Regions from separate parts of the Piscinibacter sp. PDB1-1 genome, predicted to be linked through region 2. Evidence: predicted binding sites of a transcription regulator. Region 2 holds the regulator's gene; each other region holds the start of a gene.
What was found. The regulator FliA, encoded in region 2, starts transcription of late flagellar genes. The targets are predictions, from matches to a motif close to CTAAAGTTTNNNNNNNNNNNGCCGNTA.
Positions count from the first base shown of each region.

Region 1 (5,212 bases), on a different contig from region 2:
CATCGCGATGGCGGCGTTGGCACCCTACGTGACCGAAGCCTTCGACGTGTGGATGTCCGGGTTCGACGCGGCCGACATTGCGTCCGCCACCCAAGACCTCGAAGCGAACCTGCCGACCGTGCAGGTCAGCCAGGCCGCACACGGAACGCTGCACGTTCGCGGCTGACCGAATCTCTCACCTCCGAACCCCTCCCCATCAACGACGAACCGAGGCGCCCAGATCATGGCCCATATGCAACAGAACCGCTTCATTGCGTACGTGAAGGAGATGCACCCCCACTACTTCCAGGGCACGCGGTGCCTGGAGGTGGGTGCACTGGACATCAACGGGAGCGCGCGCACCTTCTTCGAAGGCTGCGATTACGTCGGCATCGACGTGAGCCTGGGTCGCGGTGTCGACATGGCCGTCAAGGGAGAAGACTTCCCGGGGGCCGCCAATTCCTTCGACACCGTGATCTCCTGCGAATGCATGGAGCACAACCCAGGATACGAGAAGACCTGGCTGAACATGATCCGTGTTCTCAAGTCGGATGGCCTGATGCTGATGACCTGCGCCACCGAAGGCCGCCGCCAGCACGGCACACGCAAGAGCGACCCGAAGTCGTCGCCGCTGACCATCCAGATGGGGCAGGACTACTACCGCAACATCGTGCAAAGCGATCTGGAGTTCATCGACCTCAAGCACTTCTTTTCGCGCCACGTGTTCTTCGTCGATCACTCGCACGCCGACCTGCTGTTCTTCGGCATCGGCAAGGACGCATCGAAGCGGGACCAGGAGCGCTTCGACGCCATGATCCCCCGACTTGTCTACTACTACGAGAAGATCTCCCGCGACGGCGAGTTCTGAGCGGCATTCGCCATGACACGGGTCGCCATCTGCCTGTACGGCATCAACCGCTCGCTCTCGGTGACGCACCGCTCCATCCTGGAGAACGTGCTCGCTCCGTGGGCGCAGCTGGGCGAAGTGCGCTTGTACGGCGCGTTCCTGCAGCCCGAGTCGGGCCTTCAGAACCCGCGCTCAGGCGAGATCGGCGTCAAGCCCGAGACCGACTCCCTGGGCCTGCTGGAGTTTCGGCAGGTCTCGATGACCAAGCAGGAAGACCTGGACGGGTGCATCCGCTTCGAGACTTTCCTCCCCCACATCGGTGACCACTACCGAGACAGCCACGCCAGCAGCCGCAACATCTTCAGGTCACTGTACGCAATGGGCCAGTCGTACAAGCTGGCCGAGCAGGACGGCGGGGCTGACCACTATCTGTTCGTTCGACCCGACCTCTTCTACATCGACCGGTTCGATGCGAAGCGCATGGCAAGCGACCTGAACGACATGGGCCCCCATGCCGCTCTCACACCGCTGTGGCAGCAATGGGGCGGCCTCAATGACCGCTTCGCCCTGTGCACGCCATCGGCCGCCGCCGCGTTTGCTACGCGGTTCGAGCAGGTGCTGGAGTTCTGCGCGGTGACGAATGAGGCGCTTCACTCCGAGAGCCTGCTCTTGTGGTTCTGCGTCAAGCACGGCATTCGCTTCGACCGCTTTCTCTCGGAGCGCGCCATTCGCGTGCGTGCCACCGGCTTGTTCCGCGAAGAGAACTTCGCCGAGCGGGGCATCTCGGGCCCATCGCTGCAGAAGTACCGCTCGATCAACGCTCCGGCCTGAGGCCGCACCACGGCGCCACGCCGTCGGGGCCACACCCTTGCCGCCACGCATTGCGCACCTGCCCTACAGGGTGCCGCCCCGGCTGACATCCACGCAGTCGTGAAGAACTACCGCACACCGGCCCTTCGCCCTTGATGCGATTGCCCGGCAGCCCCTGCGAAGCGCGCGCTCGCAAACGCTCTCGCCGCAGGCTTGTAGGAACTTGTCTGACACGCACCATGGAAGAAGCTGGACTCAAGCCACAGAGACGGCCTGATGTTGCCTCCCAGTTCGCGTCTTCACAATTCATTCCACGTTGAGACGCAACCCAACGACTACAAGACAAGCCCCAAGCAACGCACCGCAGACAACCTTAGGAACCGCAGCATGAACGCCGACCAAATCCTCACCGAAATCCGCGAAGCCAACCTGTCGTACCTGATGCTCGCGCAGAGCCTGATCCGCAGCGACCGCGAACAAGCCCTGTACCGCCTGGGCATCAGCGAAGAGAGCGCCGCGATGATCGAGCTGCTGACGCCTGCTCAGATGATGAAGGTGGCCGCCGGCAACACGCTGCTGTGCCGCTTCCGCATGGATGACGATCTGGTCTGGGGCCTGCTCACCAATCACGGCAAGAGCGCTGCCAACGACACCACCAGCCGCCTGCACGCGTCGATCCTGATGGCCGGCCGCCATCAAGAAGCCGCCTGAGCCACAGCTCGCCGTCCACCCTGAGCCAGATCAAAGAGATTCCGCCATGCGTAGCAAGAGCATCCTCACCGAAGCCAAGCAAATCGAGCGTGCCGTCACGCTGATCAACCTGGGCGCACGCCTGCAGGTTCTGGAATCCGAGACCGACCTGAGCTACGAGCGCCTGCTGCGCCTCTACAAGGAAGTGTCTGGCAAGTCGCCGAGCAAGGGCCAGCTGCCCTTCTCCACCGACTGGTTCATGACCTGGCAGCCCAATATCCATGCCTCGCTGTTCCTGAACATCCACGAGTACCTGAACAAGGTTGCCGAGATGGACGAGATCGACACCGTCATCAAGGCCTACCAGCTCTACCAGGAGCAGACCAAGGCACAGAACCTCGAAGCCCTGCTCTCCGTCACCCGCGCCTGGCGCCTGGTGAAGTTCGTGGACAACGGCATGCTCACCATGACCAAGTGTTCCAAGTGCGGCGGCCATTTTGTGAGCCACCCGCACGAGATCAGCAAGCACTACATCTGCGGCCTGTGCAACCCGCCGGCACGCGCCGGCAAGGGCAAGGCCTCGGGCGGCATCCAGATGCACTGAGCCTTCAAGTTTTTGCCGCGGTGGTCGATAAATGATCCATATCGAGCACCGGGCCGCACCAAGATCGATTCGACGCCCTCGGGGGTCGGGCAGCGCAAGCTGACCTTGGGGCCCCAGGTTTCACGGTTCTTGTCTCCTCCTGGCACTTAAGAGAGTGCTTCTCGCGGACCCGATGGGTCCGCTTTTTTTTTGGCCTGCGAACACCGCCTTGTTGCGGCGATCTATTTGGGGCCTTGGCGTTCAGACTCGCTCAAGCGGCGGTGGAACGCGCCGATATAGGCCCTGAGGCTCTGCTGGAGCAAGGCCTCGAGCGAGCCACACGCAACCACCACAGACCACCATGTTTGTTCTCATCGGCTACGGCGTCGCCCTGGGGTGCATCTTCGGGGCCTACATCATTCACGGCGGCAACATCGCCGTGATCATCCACGCGCTGCCGACGGAGCTGATGGCCATCCTGGGTGGCGCGCTCGGCGCTTTCGTCGTGAACAACCAGCCCAAGGTGCTGAAGGCCACCCTGTCGGCCCTTCCCAAGCTGCTCAAGGGCAGCAAGTACACCAAGGCGCGCTACATGGAGCTGCTCGCGCTGCTCTACGACCTGCTGCAAAAGGCCCGCAAGGAGGGCCTGATGGCGATCGAGAAAGATGTAGACGCGCCGCACGAATCCGCTGTCTTCCAGAAGTACCCCGCGGTGGGCAACGACCACCACGTGGTCGAGTTCATCACCGACTACCTGCGCATGATGGTCTCGGGCAACTTGAACGCCCACGAGATCGAAAGCCTGATGGACAGCGAGATCGACACCCACCACCACGAAGCGCACGCACCCGCGGCGGCCATCGCCCGCCTCGCCGGCGCCCTGCCCGCCTTCGGCATCGTGGCGGCCGTGCTGGGCGTGGTGAACACCATGGGCTCGGTCGGCCAGCCGCCCGCCATCCTGGGCGGCATGATCGGCTCGGCACTCGTCGGCACCTTCCTCGGCATCTTGCTGGCCTACGCCTTCGCCGAGCCGCTCGCCGGCCTGATGGAACAGAAAAACGACGAAGGCACCAAGGAACTGCAGTGCATCAAGACCACGCTGCTTGCCAGCATGCAAGGCTACGCACCGCAAGTGGCGGTCGAGTTCGGCCGCAAGGTCCTCTACTCCACCGAACGCCCGAACTTCGCCGAGCTCGAAGCCCACGTAAAGGGTAAGAAGTGAGCCCCCCAGTCGCTCACGCTCCTGCCCCCAAGGGGCGCCACCCAACGGACCGGCAAAGCCGGATCCGTGGGCGTTGCTTGATTCGGCGCTTCGCTGCGCTCGCTGGGGAGTGAGCCATGGCTGGTGATTCGAAGAAGCTGCAGCCGATCATCATCAAGCGGGTGAAGAAGGGCGGCCACGGCGCCCATGGCGGCGCATGGAAGATTGCGTACGCCGACTTCGTGACGGCCATGATGGCTTTCTTCCTGCTCATGTGGTTGCTCGGCTCCACGACCGAGGGCGATAAGAAGGGCATTGCCGACTACTTCCAGTCGCCGCTGCGCGTGGCGCTGCTCTCGGGCGGCACGGGTTCGGGCGACTCATCGCACGTGATCAAGGGCGGTGGTACCGACATCACCCGCTCGGGCGGCCAGGTCAAGCGCGGTGACATCAGCACCACCAAGAGCACCATCAACCTCGCCGCGATGCGCGCCGAGCAGCGTGCCGCCGAGGCCGGCAAGCTCGAGCAGATCAAGAAGCAGATGGAAGAGGTGCTGAGCAACAACCCCAAGTTCGGCGCCATCAAGAACCAGATCAAGCTCGACATGACGCCCGATGGCCTGCGCATCCAGATCATCGACGAGCAGAACCGCCCGATGTTCGACAGCGGCAGCGCTGTCGTGAAGCCCTACATGCGCGAACTGCTGCGCGAGATCGGCGCCATCCTCACCGACGTGCCGAACCGCCTCACGCTCGAAGGCCACACCGATGCGCAGCCCTTCAGCGGCGACCGCGGCGGGCTGGGCTACGGCAACTGGGAGCTGTCGTCGGACCGCGCCAACGCATCACGCCGCGAACTCGTCGCGGGCGCCCTGCCGCCCGAACGCATCCTGCGAGTGCAAGGGCTGGCCGCAAGCGTCCTCTTCGACCGCGACGACCCCAACAGCCCGAGCAACCGGCGCATCAGCATCATCGTGATGAACCGTGACGCAGAGGATCGCCTCTTCGGCAAGCTGCCCGTGGCCGACGACGACGCCGCCGGTGGCGCGGAGCCGCAAGCCAACGCGGCGAGCGCACCTGAGGCCGATTTGGCAACTGCGTC
Region 1 is NZ_JBWVZJ010000003.1:623,088-628,299, forward strand. It holds gene AC1KAR_RS18760 (glycosyltransferase family 2 protein) at 1-166, shown strand, start outside; gene AC1KAR_RS18765 (class I SAM-dependent methyltransferase) at 224-847, shown strand; gene AC1KAR_RS18770 (hypothetical protein) at 860-1,657, shown strand; gene flhD (flagellar transcriptional regulator FlhD) at 2,024-2,347, shown strand; gene flhC (flagellar transcriptional regulator FlhC) at 2,394-2,930, shown strand; gene motA (flagellar motor stator protein MotA) at 3,271-4,131, shown strand; gene motB (flagellar motor protein MotB) at 4,248-5,212, shown strand, end outside.
Region 1: the regulator FliA is predicted to act here: its motif matches at 3,180-3,206, upstream of motA (flagellar motor stator protein MotA).

Region 2 (5,212 bases):
GTCTCGGTGTTGTCGCCAGCAGCCTGGGTTGCGCCGTGTTGGGTTGTCACACATCACCTCTTTTGTTGTGGAGTGGTCCGGCGCAGGGGTAGTCGCGCTGGGGACAGCTGCATCTGTATCGACACGTAACCCGCGGAATTGAGTGCGGGCGAACCCCAGGCCCAGGCCGCATTTCGTGCGCGGCGTCACACCTGGCGGTTCAAAGCCGGAAAAGCCCCGGATCCCGCCCCTTCATCGCGCTCAAGTTTTTTCGGCGCACCGGAACAATGAGTCAGCGCCACAACCACGGCGACCGTTCCCATGACCCGATGCCTTGAACACGCCGTACTGCCAGCCCATGCCGACCAATTGGCCGGGTTTCGGCTCGCTGATCGCCCGACCGTCGAGGCACACCCTCTTACACACTTGATGCCATGCCAGGCCCGCACCCGCGGCCCGGCCAAGCGGAGCAAGCCATGAACGTCAAACGCTTTACAGCGCGCACTTCGCGCGACGCCCTGACCCTGGTGCGCCAGGCTTTCGGCGAAGACGCCGTGGTCTTGTCCACCAAGCCCTGCCCGGAAGGTGTCGAGGTGCTCGCCATGGCCCCCGAAAGCGTGCAGCAGATCGAGCGCCTGTCGGCCTCGTCGATCGCCGCTCGCAGCCAGCCCCAGCAGCCTGCCGGCCGTGCTGCCGCACCGGCCCGTGCCGCCGCGCCCGTGCAAGTGGCCGAGCAGGAAGTGACCGAAGACGTCGCTCGCCTGTCGATGAGCACGCTCTCGTTCCAGGACTACGTGCGTGAGCGCATGCTCAAGCGCCGCCAGGCCGCAATGAACGCGCAGACCGCGCGCCAGCCCGATTCGGGCTTTGCCGATTCGCGCCAGGACCTCGACCCCGACCTGCCCGGCGCGCTCGAACACCGCCTGGCGGTTCGCAATGCCGTCATGCCGCAACAGGAGATGCCCCAGCCTGCGATGCACGCACAGCCCGCGCCGCAACGCGCCGCGCTGCGCGAGCCGCCGGTTCTGCGCGAAGCCGTCCAGCACGCCGCCACTTCCCCTGTGCATGCGCCGATGCATGCACCCATGTCAGCGCCTGCCGCCGTGCCTTCTCTGGCCGATGCATCGAGCGCCGTCAACCAGGCCGCCGCGCGCCGCGAGCAGCAAGACATGATGAATGAGCTGCGCTCGATGAAGGGCCTGATCGAAGACCGCTTCGGTGCGCTCGCCTTCATGGAGAAGATGCAGCGCCAGCCGCAGCAGGCCCAGTTGATCCAGAAGCTGCTCGACTGCGGCTTCTCGCCGGCCCTCACGCGCAAGCTGGTCGAATCGCTGCCTGCCGACGTGCCCGATGAATCCGCCTGGGCCGCCAGCGTGCTTGAGCGCAACCTGCTCACCGGCGAAGCCGAGCACGCGCTCGAAGACCAGGGCGGCGTCTATGCCCTGATCGGCTCCACCGGCGTGGGCAAGACCACCAGCGCCGCCAAGATCGCGGCCGCCTTTGCTTCCAAGCACGGCGCCAACCAGCTCGGCCTGATCACGCTCGACGCCTACCGCCTCGGCGCCCACGAACAACTGCGCGCCTACGGCCGCATCCTGGGCGTGCCGGTGCACACCGCACACGATCGTGCCTCGCTCGAAGACCTGCTGGAGTTGCTGTCCAGCAAGAAGATGGTGCTGATCGACACCGCCGGCATGGCGCAACGCGACACCCGCACCCGCGAGCTGCTGGAGATGCTCTCGCACCGCTCGATCCAGAAGCTGCTCGTCATCAACGCCTCGGCGCAAGGCGAGACGATCGAAGACGTGATGATTTCGTACCGCGCCGCCGCCTGCAAGGGCATCGTTCTCTCGAAGATGGACGAAGCCGTCAAGCTCGCCCCGGCGCTCGACGCGCTGATCCGCCACAAGCTGAAGGTGGTGGGCGTGGCCAACGGCCAGCGCGTGCCCGAAGACTGGCACCGCCTCTCGTCGCACGCCCTGGTGCACCGCGCCATGCGCGTGAACGTGAACCCGGCCTACCGCGTGGAAGCCGGCGACGTGAACCTCATCTTCACGGCCCGCCAGCAGGCGCAACGTGCGCGCCCTTCGCTGCAGGTTTGATTCCGCATTCGATCTGAACGAGCCACCACCCGAACAGAATTTCATGCACGACGCATTCGATTCGTCCTACCCGGCCGACCAGGCCCATGGCCTGCGCCAGATGTTCGCCCACGCCCGCGTGCGCTACGTCCCGGTCGTCGCCAACCCGCACGTCGCGTTCGGCGGCGTGATGCTTGAACGGCTTTGCACCGCCTTTGGCGAGATGGGTGCGCACGTGCTGGTGATCGACGCCAGCGACCGCGCGCCCACGCCCGCCGAGATGGCCGCTCTCGACCTGGGCGTGTGCATCGAAACCTTGTCGCCGCAGGTCTCCTACCTCGCCGCGCGCGGCCTGCCGGTGCGCTATGTGGACGCGCAGGGTTCGACCGCGGGCTTTCTGCAGGCCGTGGCCGATGCCGCGCCGCAGGCCGACGTGGTGCTCGTGCACGCGACCGAAACCGACCTGTGCCGTCTCTTCCCGCGCAGTGCAGCGCGCCCCTTGCTGCTGGCCGACGACCGCCCCTCCAGCGTGACGCACGCCTACGCCGCGATGAAGCTGCTCACGCAGCGCGCCGGGCTGGTGGTGTTCGACCTGCTGCTGTGCGCCGCGCCGACCTCGCCGCGCGCCGAGCGCATTGCCCTGCAACTCGCCACCTGCGCCGACAGCTACATCGGTGCCGTGTTGCGCGACTGGCTGCAGATCGACCCCGCGTCAGACGCCCGCGAGGCCCCCACGAGCGCGCTGCGCCGCTGGGCCCGCGAAGCGCTCGTCAACGCACCGGCCGGCCCGCAGCCGCTGCCGGGCGCTGCGAGCGCCTGGGCGCCACAACACGCCATGAATTGACCTCTCGGAGCCGACCCATGTACACCGCCAAAGGCCAACTCGACGTCAACTCGATGCTCAAGCAGTACAGCCCGCTGGTGCGCCGCCTGGCCCACCAGATGATCGCCAAGCTGCCTGCCAACGTCGAGCTCGACGACCTGATCCAGGTCGGCATGATCGGGCTCACCGATGCCCTGAGCCGCTTTGATGCCGCGCAAGGCGTGCAGTTCGAGACCTTCGCCACCCAGCGCATCCGCGGCGCCATGCTCGACGAGCTGCGCGGCAACGACTACCTCTCGCGCGGCGTGCGCAAGCAGCAGCGCAGCATCGAGGGCGCCGTGCACAAGCTGGAGCAAAAGCTCGGCCGTGCGCCGGCCGAGAGCGAGATCGCCCGCGAGATGGGCGTCACGCTCACCGAATACCAGGAGCTGCTCGGCAAGGTGCGTGGTACCCAGCTCGTTTACCTCGAAGACATGTCGGGCGACGATGGCGACAACGACTACCTCGACCGCCACGTGGCCGACGAAAGCTTCAACCCGCTCGCGCAACTGCAAGACCAGCGCATGCGCGAGGCCCTGGTCGAAGGCATCAAGAACCTGCCCGAGCGCGAGCAGTACGTGATGAGCATGTACTACGAGCACGACATGAACCTGAAAGAGATCGCCGCCGTGCTCAAGGTGACCGAATCGCGCGTGTGCCAGCTGCACAGCCAGTCGATCGCGCGCCTGCGCGTGAAGCTGCGCGAGTGGTAGGCGCGTGTGAGGCACGTGTCAGGCGATTGATACGCGACAAGTAAGCGAGAGGCGGGGCCCCATGCTGTTCCAGGTATTCAAGTCGTCGCGCGGCCAGGCGCCCGTGACATCCGCCGAGCCCGTGGTGGCGCCGCAGACCGATCTGCGCGCCGCCGTGCAGTCCATCGGCAAGCAGGCATCGTCGATGGGCCGCGAAGTGGCCGAAGTGCGGGGCCAGCTCGACGACACCGCCAAGGGCGCGACACGCCAGGCCCAGGCCGTGGCGGCTCTCGCTGAGCAGGTGAGGAGCGTCACCCAGGCACAAGACGACATCCGCGGTGTGACGGCCGGCAGCCTTGATGCCGTGGCGCGTGCGCGCCAGGCCGTCGAGGGCATCGGCGAAGAGGTCAGCCGCATCGTCGACACCTTGCGCAATGTGTCGGACGCCGCCGGGCAGATCACCCAAGTGGCGCTGCAGACGCGGCTCGTGGCGTTCAACGCTTCCGTTGAGGCGAAGCGCGCCGGCGAGGCCGGTCGTGGCTTTGGCGTGGTGGCCGATGCCGTGAAAGACCTGGCCGGCAAGGTCGAGGCCTCGTCCAAGGCCATCATGAGCACCGTGGCCGAGCTCGACGGGCGTATCGAAGCCTTGTCGCGCGAGATTCAGGCCCAGCCGGGTTCGGCCGAGAAGGGCGCCTTCCAGCGCGCGCTGGCCGACCTCGAAGGCGGTGTGTCGAGCATCAACGACGCAGCTGCGCAAAGCCGCACCATCTGCAACGGGCTGAACGGCCAGATGTCGGCCATCGAAGGCGAGATGCACAGCGCCACGCGCTCGCTCGACACAGCCCTGGTGCGCAGCGAATCCTTCCTGAAAGTGTCTGAGCACCTGATCGAACTCGTGGCCGAGTGCGGCTTCGAGACCGAAGACACGCCGTTCATCCAGTCGGCCAAGGAGGCCGCAGGCCAGATCTCGAAGCTGCTCGAAGACGCGGTGCGCACCGGCACGATCACCGAGGCCGAGCTGTTCGACGAGCAGTACAAGCCCATCCCACGCACGAACCCGGCGCAATGCACCACGCGTTTCGTGGACCTGGCCGACCGCCTCTTCCCGCAGGTGCAGGAGCGCGTGCTTGCGAGCCACGCCAAGATCGTGTTCTGCATCTCGGTGGACCGCAACGGCTACGTGGCCACGCACAACAAGGTCTATTGCCACCCGCAGCGTGGCGATGTGGCCTGGGACACCGCCAACAGCCGCTATCGCCGCATCTTCAATGACCGCACCGGGCTCGCCTCGGCGCGCAACGAACGCCCGTTCCTGCTGCAGACCTATCGCCGCGACATGGGCGGTGGCAAGTTCGTGCTGCTGAAGGAAGCCGCCGCGCCGATCACGGTGAACGGCAGGCACTGGGGCGGCTTGCGCCTCGCCTTCAACTTCTGACCGACCATGTGGCCATTGCCTGCGCTGCTTTTGTGGGCGGCCTGCTGGGGAGCTTTTCTGGGCATGCAGGAGGCCGGCGCCCGTGACTGGGCCGCACTGCTGCTGGCCACGTCGATCGGAGCGCTGCTCAGCATCCTGAGCAGCCGCCGGTGGCGCCGCATCA
Region 2 is NZ_JBWVZJ010000001.1:813,293-818,504, reverse strand. It holds gene AC1KAR_RS03650 (protein kinase domain-containing protein) at 1-50, opposite strand, end outside; gene flhF (flagellar biosynthesis GTPase FlhF) at 456-2,081, shown strand; gene AC1KAR_RS03640 (MinD/ParA family ATP-binding protein) at 2,125-2,904, shown strand; gene AC1KAR_RS03635 (RNA polymerase sigma factor FliA) at 2,922-3,635, shown strand; gene AC1KAR_RS03630 (methyl-accepting chemotaxis protein) at 3,697-5,049, shown strand; gene AC1KAR_RS03625 (class I SAM-dependent methyltransferase) at 5,113-5,212, shown strand, end outside.

Region 3 (5,212 bases), on a different contig from region 2:
GACGCTCAGGCACGACAGCTCTTTGAGATCCACCGCATGCAGCAGGCTCGATGCGACGCGCGAGGCGAATATCTCGCCCTGCAGCGTCAACAACGGGAGCCCGGCCCACAGGGCGTCGCTGGCCGTCGTGTGCGCATTGCAAGGCCAGATGTCGAGCGCCAGATCGGCTACGCCCAGGCGGGTGAGGTGATGTTCGGGGGCGAGGGGCGGCGCGAAGATGATTCGGCTCGGGTCGATGCCTCGGGCCTGGGCTTCACGACAAAGGTTGATGCGGCTTTGCTCGCCGCCATCGAGTTGCCACAGCACGCTGCCGGGTACTTGCCGCAGGATGCGCATCCACACGTCGAAGACCTCGGGCGTGAGCTTGTAGCACTGGTTGAAGCTGGCGAACACGAAGCCAGTTTCAGGCAGGCCCCATTCGGTGCGATGGGTCGCGCGCGGCTTCGGGCGCTGCGGGTCGTTCGGCTGGTAGCACACCGGCATGTGCGCGAGCTTCTCGGTGAAGTGCGCGGCGTGCGCCAGTGGGGTCACGACCGGGTCACCGATCATGTAGTCGATGTAGTCGGCGCCGCTCGTGCCAGGGAAGCCGAGGAACGCAACCTGGACCGGCGCGGCCCGGTACGGGAAGATGCCGAAGCGGTTGCCGCTGGTGTAGCCCTTCAGGTCGACCAGGATGTCGATGCGGTCATCGCGGATGCGCCGAGCCGCCTCGTGCGGCGGCAGCGGGCCTATGTCCACGAAGTGGTCGCAGGCCTGGCGGATGCGCTGGCGGATGGCCGAGCCGTCGTCCTGGCTGTGGCAGTACAGAGTCACCTCGAATTGATCGGTGTCCCGGTGCTCCAGCATGCCGGTCAGCAGCATGGCGGTGGCGTGCTGGTGAAAGTCGTTCGAGACGTAGCCGATGCGCAGCTTGCGCCGGCGGTCGGCGTCGGTGTCGATGCGCTTTGGAAGCGGCACCACGCCGCTCGAGAAGCGATGTGCCTCCAGCCGCGTGGCGATCAGGAATTCGTCAGGCGTGTGATCCATGGCAACCAACGCGAACGGCGTGGCCTCGGCACCCTGCGCCAGGCGCGCGGGTGTCACGCGGTGCAGGGCGTCGAGCAGGTTGCGGCGGTTCTCGTCGAACTGCGCCCAGCGGCAGGCGAACTGGTCCATGTGCGCCACAAAGGCGTGGGCCAGCAGGTTGTCGGGGTTGAGTGCCACGGCGGTGCGAAAGGCCTCCACCGCCTCTTCATACAGCTTGAGTGTCTTGAACGCGGTGCCGAGCGACGCATAGGCGAGCTCGTAGTCCATCTGGATGGCGAGCGCCTGCATGAACTCGCCGACGGCCGCCTGGGCATTGCCCGCGCCCATCAGCGCCATGCCGTGATTCAAGTGGAAGTGCTGGTCCTTGGTGGCATGCGCCGGGAACCGATCGCAGACCGACACGGCCTCCGCATAGCGCTGCATGGTCAGCAGGCCTTGCGTCATCACCATGTAGCCATTGGGCAGGGCCGGGTCAAGTTCGATCGTCTTGCGCGCAGCCTCGATGCTGCCGGGTACGTCGCCGCTCTTCCAGCGCGCGGCCGACAGGCCCAGCCAGTCGGTCGCAGTGGCCTGGCGTGTCTGCAACGCCAATGTCAGAACCTTGGCGGCCTCGCCCCACTTCTGCTGGCGCAGCAGTTCGCGCCCCTGTGCCAGGTGGTTGGAGGCCGGAAGACCCTTGGCCTTGCGCGAAGGAGCCGGTGCGTAGCGAGGTTGCATGGCGGAGATCCGCTTTGTTGATCCAGGCCACTTTAGAGACGGGCGCTCCGCGCCATGGTCTGAATAGAAGGGGCTTTGGGTGGCTGTTCAGACGCGCCGCAGACTTGGTGCAGGCCGTCAAGAGGTGTGAGCGAATGAAAAGAGGGGGCTGCGACCGCTCTGTTTGATCGATCGAATCGACAAAGCGCTCAAGTTCTTCGCCACGCGGTCGAAACAGGTCCCAACGGATCTCGACCGGGGTCCGTGGACCGGGTAGGCGACCGAGAGTGTCAGGTCCGAGCCGAGCAGGCGAGGTACCAGGACCTTCGAGGTGACCGACGCCGGCCTAGCCGAAAGCGCGAAAAGCGCCAGATGCAAAGCCGGCGTTTGCCGGGGTCACTTCAACTTCATGGAGGCCATCAAATGGCAATGTCTGTCAACACCAACACCATCTCGATGAACTCGCAGCGCAGCCTGTCGGGTTCGCAAAGCGCTCTGTCGACCTCGATGCAGCGCCTGTCTTCCGGCCTTCGCGTGAACAGCGCCAAGGACGACGCTGCCGGCCTGGCGATTGCCGAGCGCATGAACGCGCAGGTCAAGGGCATGAGCGTTGCGATCCGCAACGCCAACGACGGCATCTCGCTGGCGCAAACGGCCGAGGGCGCGCTGGGCAAGATGGGCGACATGCTGCAACGCATGCGTGAACTCGCCGTGCAGTCGCGCAACGCCACCAACAGCGATGGCGACCGCTCGAACCTGCAAAAGGAATTCAAGGAGCTGCAAGACGAAATCAAGCGCACGGTGGATTCGTCGAGCTTCAACGGCAAGGCCCTCTTCAGCGCCGCTGGCACCTCGACCATGGACTTCCAGGTCGGCGCCAACACCAACAGCTACGACCGCATCTCGGTGACCTCGCAAGGCCTGAGCGGCACGGCGGTGGCGGCAGGTTCCGCTGCCTCCAGCACCGATGCAGCGGCGATCCTCGCCACGGCATTCGGTTCGGTCACCACCACGGCCGCTGCCGGCACCGGTATCGCCATCGGCGGCTGGTCGGGCACCGTTGCCAGCGCCGACGCCGGCACCGCGATCGACAACGCGATCAACGTGATCGACAACGCCCTGACCACGGTGAACGACGAGCGCGCCAAGTACGGTGCGGTGCAAAACCGCTTCGAGGCGGCGATCGCCACGCTGCAGGTGAACGTGGAGAACACCACCGCATCGCGCGGGCGGATCATGGATGCGGACTTCGCGGCCGAAACGGCGAACCTGTCGCGCTCGCAGATCCTGCAGCAGGCTGGCACGGCGATGGTCTCGCAGGCCAACCAGCTGCCGCAGCAAGTGCTGTCGCTGCTGCGCTGATCGTCGCGCTGATCAGCTACCGGATGCCCTCGCGGCATCCGCACGAAAGCCCGGTTTTCACCGGGCTTTTTTTCGATTCGCGCACTTGCGCGACTCAAGTTTTTCTGGTGCACGTCGAAAACCAACTCAGCGGGTCTTCAACCGGAGCCCGTGGACCGGGTAGGCGACCGAGAGTGTCAGGTCCGAGCCGAACAGGCGAGGTACCAGGACCTTCGAGGTGACCGACACCGGCCAAGCCGAAAGCGCGAAGAGCGCCAGAAGCAAAGCCGGCGTTTGCCGGGGTCACTTCAACTTCATGGAGGCCATCAAATGGCAATGTCTGTCAACACCAACACCATCTCGATGAACTCGCAGCGCAGCCTGTCGGGTTCGCAAAGCGCTCTGTCGACCTCGATGCAGCGCCTGTCCTCCGGCCTTCGCGTGAACAGCGCCAAGGACGACGCTGCCGGCCTGGCGATTGCCGAGCGCATGAACGCGCAGGTCAAGGGCATGAGCGTTGCGATCCGCAATGCCAACGACGGCATCTCGCTGGCGCAAACGGCCGAAGGCGCGCTGGGCAAGATGGGCGACATGCTGCAACGCATGCGCGAACTCGCCGTGCAGTCGCGCAACGCCACCAACAGCGACGGCGACCGCGGCAACCTGCAAAAGGAATTCAAGGAGCTGCAAGACGAAATCAAGCGCACGGTGGATTCGTCGAGCTTCAACGGCAAGGCACTGTTCAGCGGCACCTCGTCGCAGACACTCGACTTCCAGGTCGGTGCCAACACCAACACCTACGACCGCATCTCGGTCACCGCGCAAGGCCTCAACGGAACTGCGCAAGCTGTGACCGGCACGGCTGCCTTCACCTCCACCTCGTCGGCCGACATCCTGGCAACGGCGTTCACCGCTGACTTGAGCAATGCCGGCACGGCTGCCGCTGGCATCGCCATCGGTGGCTGGACGGGCACAGTGACGGGTGACTCCATCGGCCAGGAAGTCGACAACGCCATCAACGTGATCGACAAGGCCCTGACCGCCGTGAACGACGAGCGCGCCAAGTACGGTGCGGTGCAAAACCGCTTCGAGGCGGCGATCGCCACGCTGCAGGTGAACGTGGAGAACACCACCGCATCGCGCGGCCGGATCATGGACGCGGACTTCGCGGCCGAAACGGCGAACCTGTCGCGCTCGCAGATCCTGCAGCAGGCCGGTACGGCGATGGTCTCGCAGGCCAACCAGTTGCCGCAGCAAGTGCTGTCGCTCTTGCGTTAATCGGTGCGCTGATCAATACAAGTGGGGAGGGCGCCTGCGGGCGCTCGGAGGAAAGCCCGGCTTCGGCCGGGCTTCTTCATTCCAGGCCGGATTTGAAATGACCGGCTTTTCGGCCACTTATCGTCGGCTTGGCAACTTCAGTCGAACAGAACAATGGCGTCACCGACTCGGGACTCGGTCACACCGGCGCCCAATGCCGGAGTCAATTCTGATTCGACAAGGAGTGCTGCCATGCCCCAGACCATCAATACGAACATCTCGTCGCTGAACGCGCAGAGAAACCTGAATTCTTCGCAGAGCTCTCTCGCCACCGCGATGCAGCGCCTCTCGTCGGGCTTGCGCGTGAACAGCGCCAAGGACGACGCGGCGGGCCTGGCCATCGCGGAGCGGATGAACTCCCAGATCCGCGGCATGAACGTCGCGATCCGCAACGCCAACGACGGTATCTCGCTGGCCCAGACCGCCGAAGGCGCGCTGGGCAAGCTGGGCGACATGCTGCAGCGCATGCGTGAACTGGCTGTGCAGTCGCGCAACGCCACCAACAGCGACGGCGATCGCGCGAATCTGCAAAAGGAATTCGTCGAGCTGCAAGGCGAAATCCAGCGCTCGATCCAGTCTTCCAAGTTCAACGGCAAGAGCCTGTTCGATGCCAACGGCCCCTCGTTCGAGGCCGAGATGGTCTACCAGGTCGGTGCGAACACCGAAGCCTCCGACCACATCGTGCTGACCGGCCAGAACCTCAACGGCACGGCCGTGGCGGTCTCGGGCACCGGTGCATTCACCTCGACGCTGGCCGCGGACATCCTGGCCACGGCCTTCACCGCCGACCTTACGACCACCGGTTCGTCGGCCGGCATCGCCATCGGCGGCT
Region 3 is NZ_JBWVZJ010000003.1:616,274-621,485, reverse strand. It holds gene AC1KAR_RS18755 (O-linked N-acetylglucosamine transferase, SPINDLY family protein) at 1-1,743, opposite strand, end outside; gene AC1KAR_RS18750 (flagellin N-terminal helical domain-containing protein) at 2,146-3,084, shown strand; gene AC1KAR_RS18745 (flagellin N-terminal helical domain-containing protein) at 3,394-4,341, shown strand; gene AC1KAR_RS18740 (flagellin N-terminal helical domain-containing protein) at 4,573-5,212, shown strand, end outside.
Region 3: the regulator FliA is predicted to act here: its motif matches at 1,931-1,957, upstream of AC1KAR_RS18750 (flagellin N-terminal helical domain-containing protein).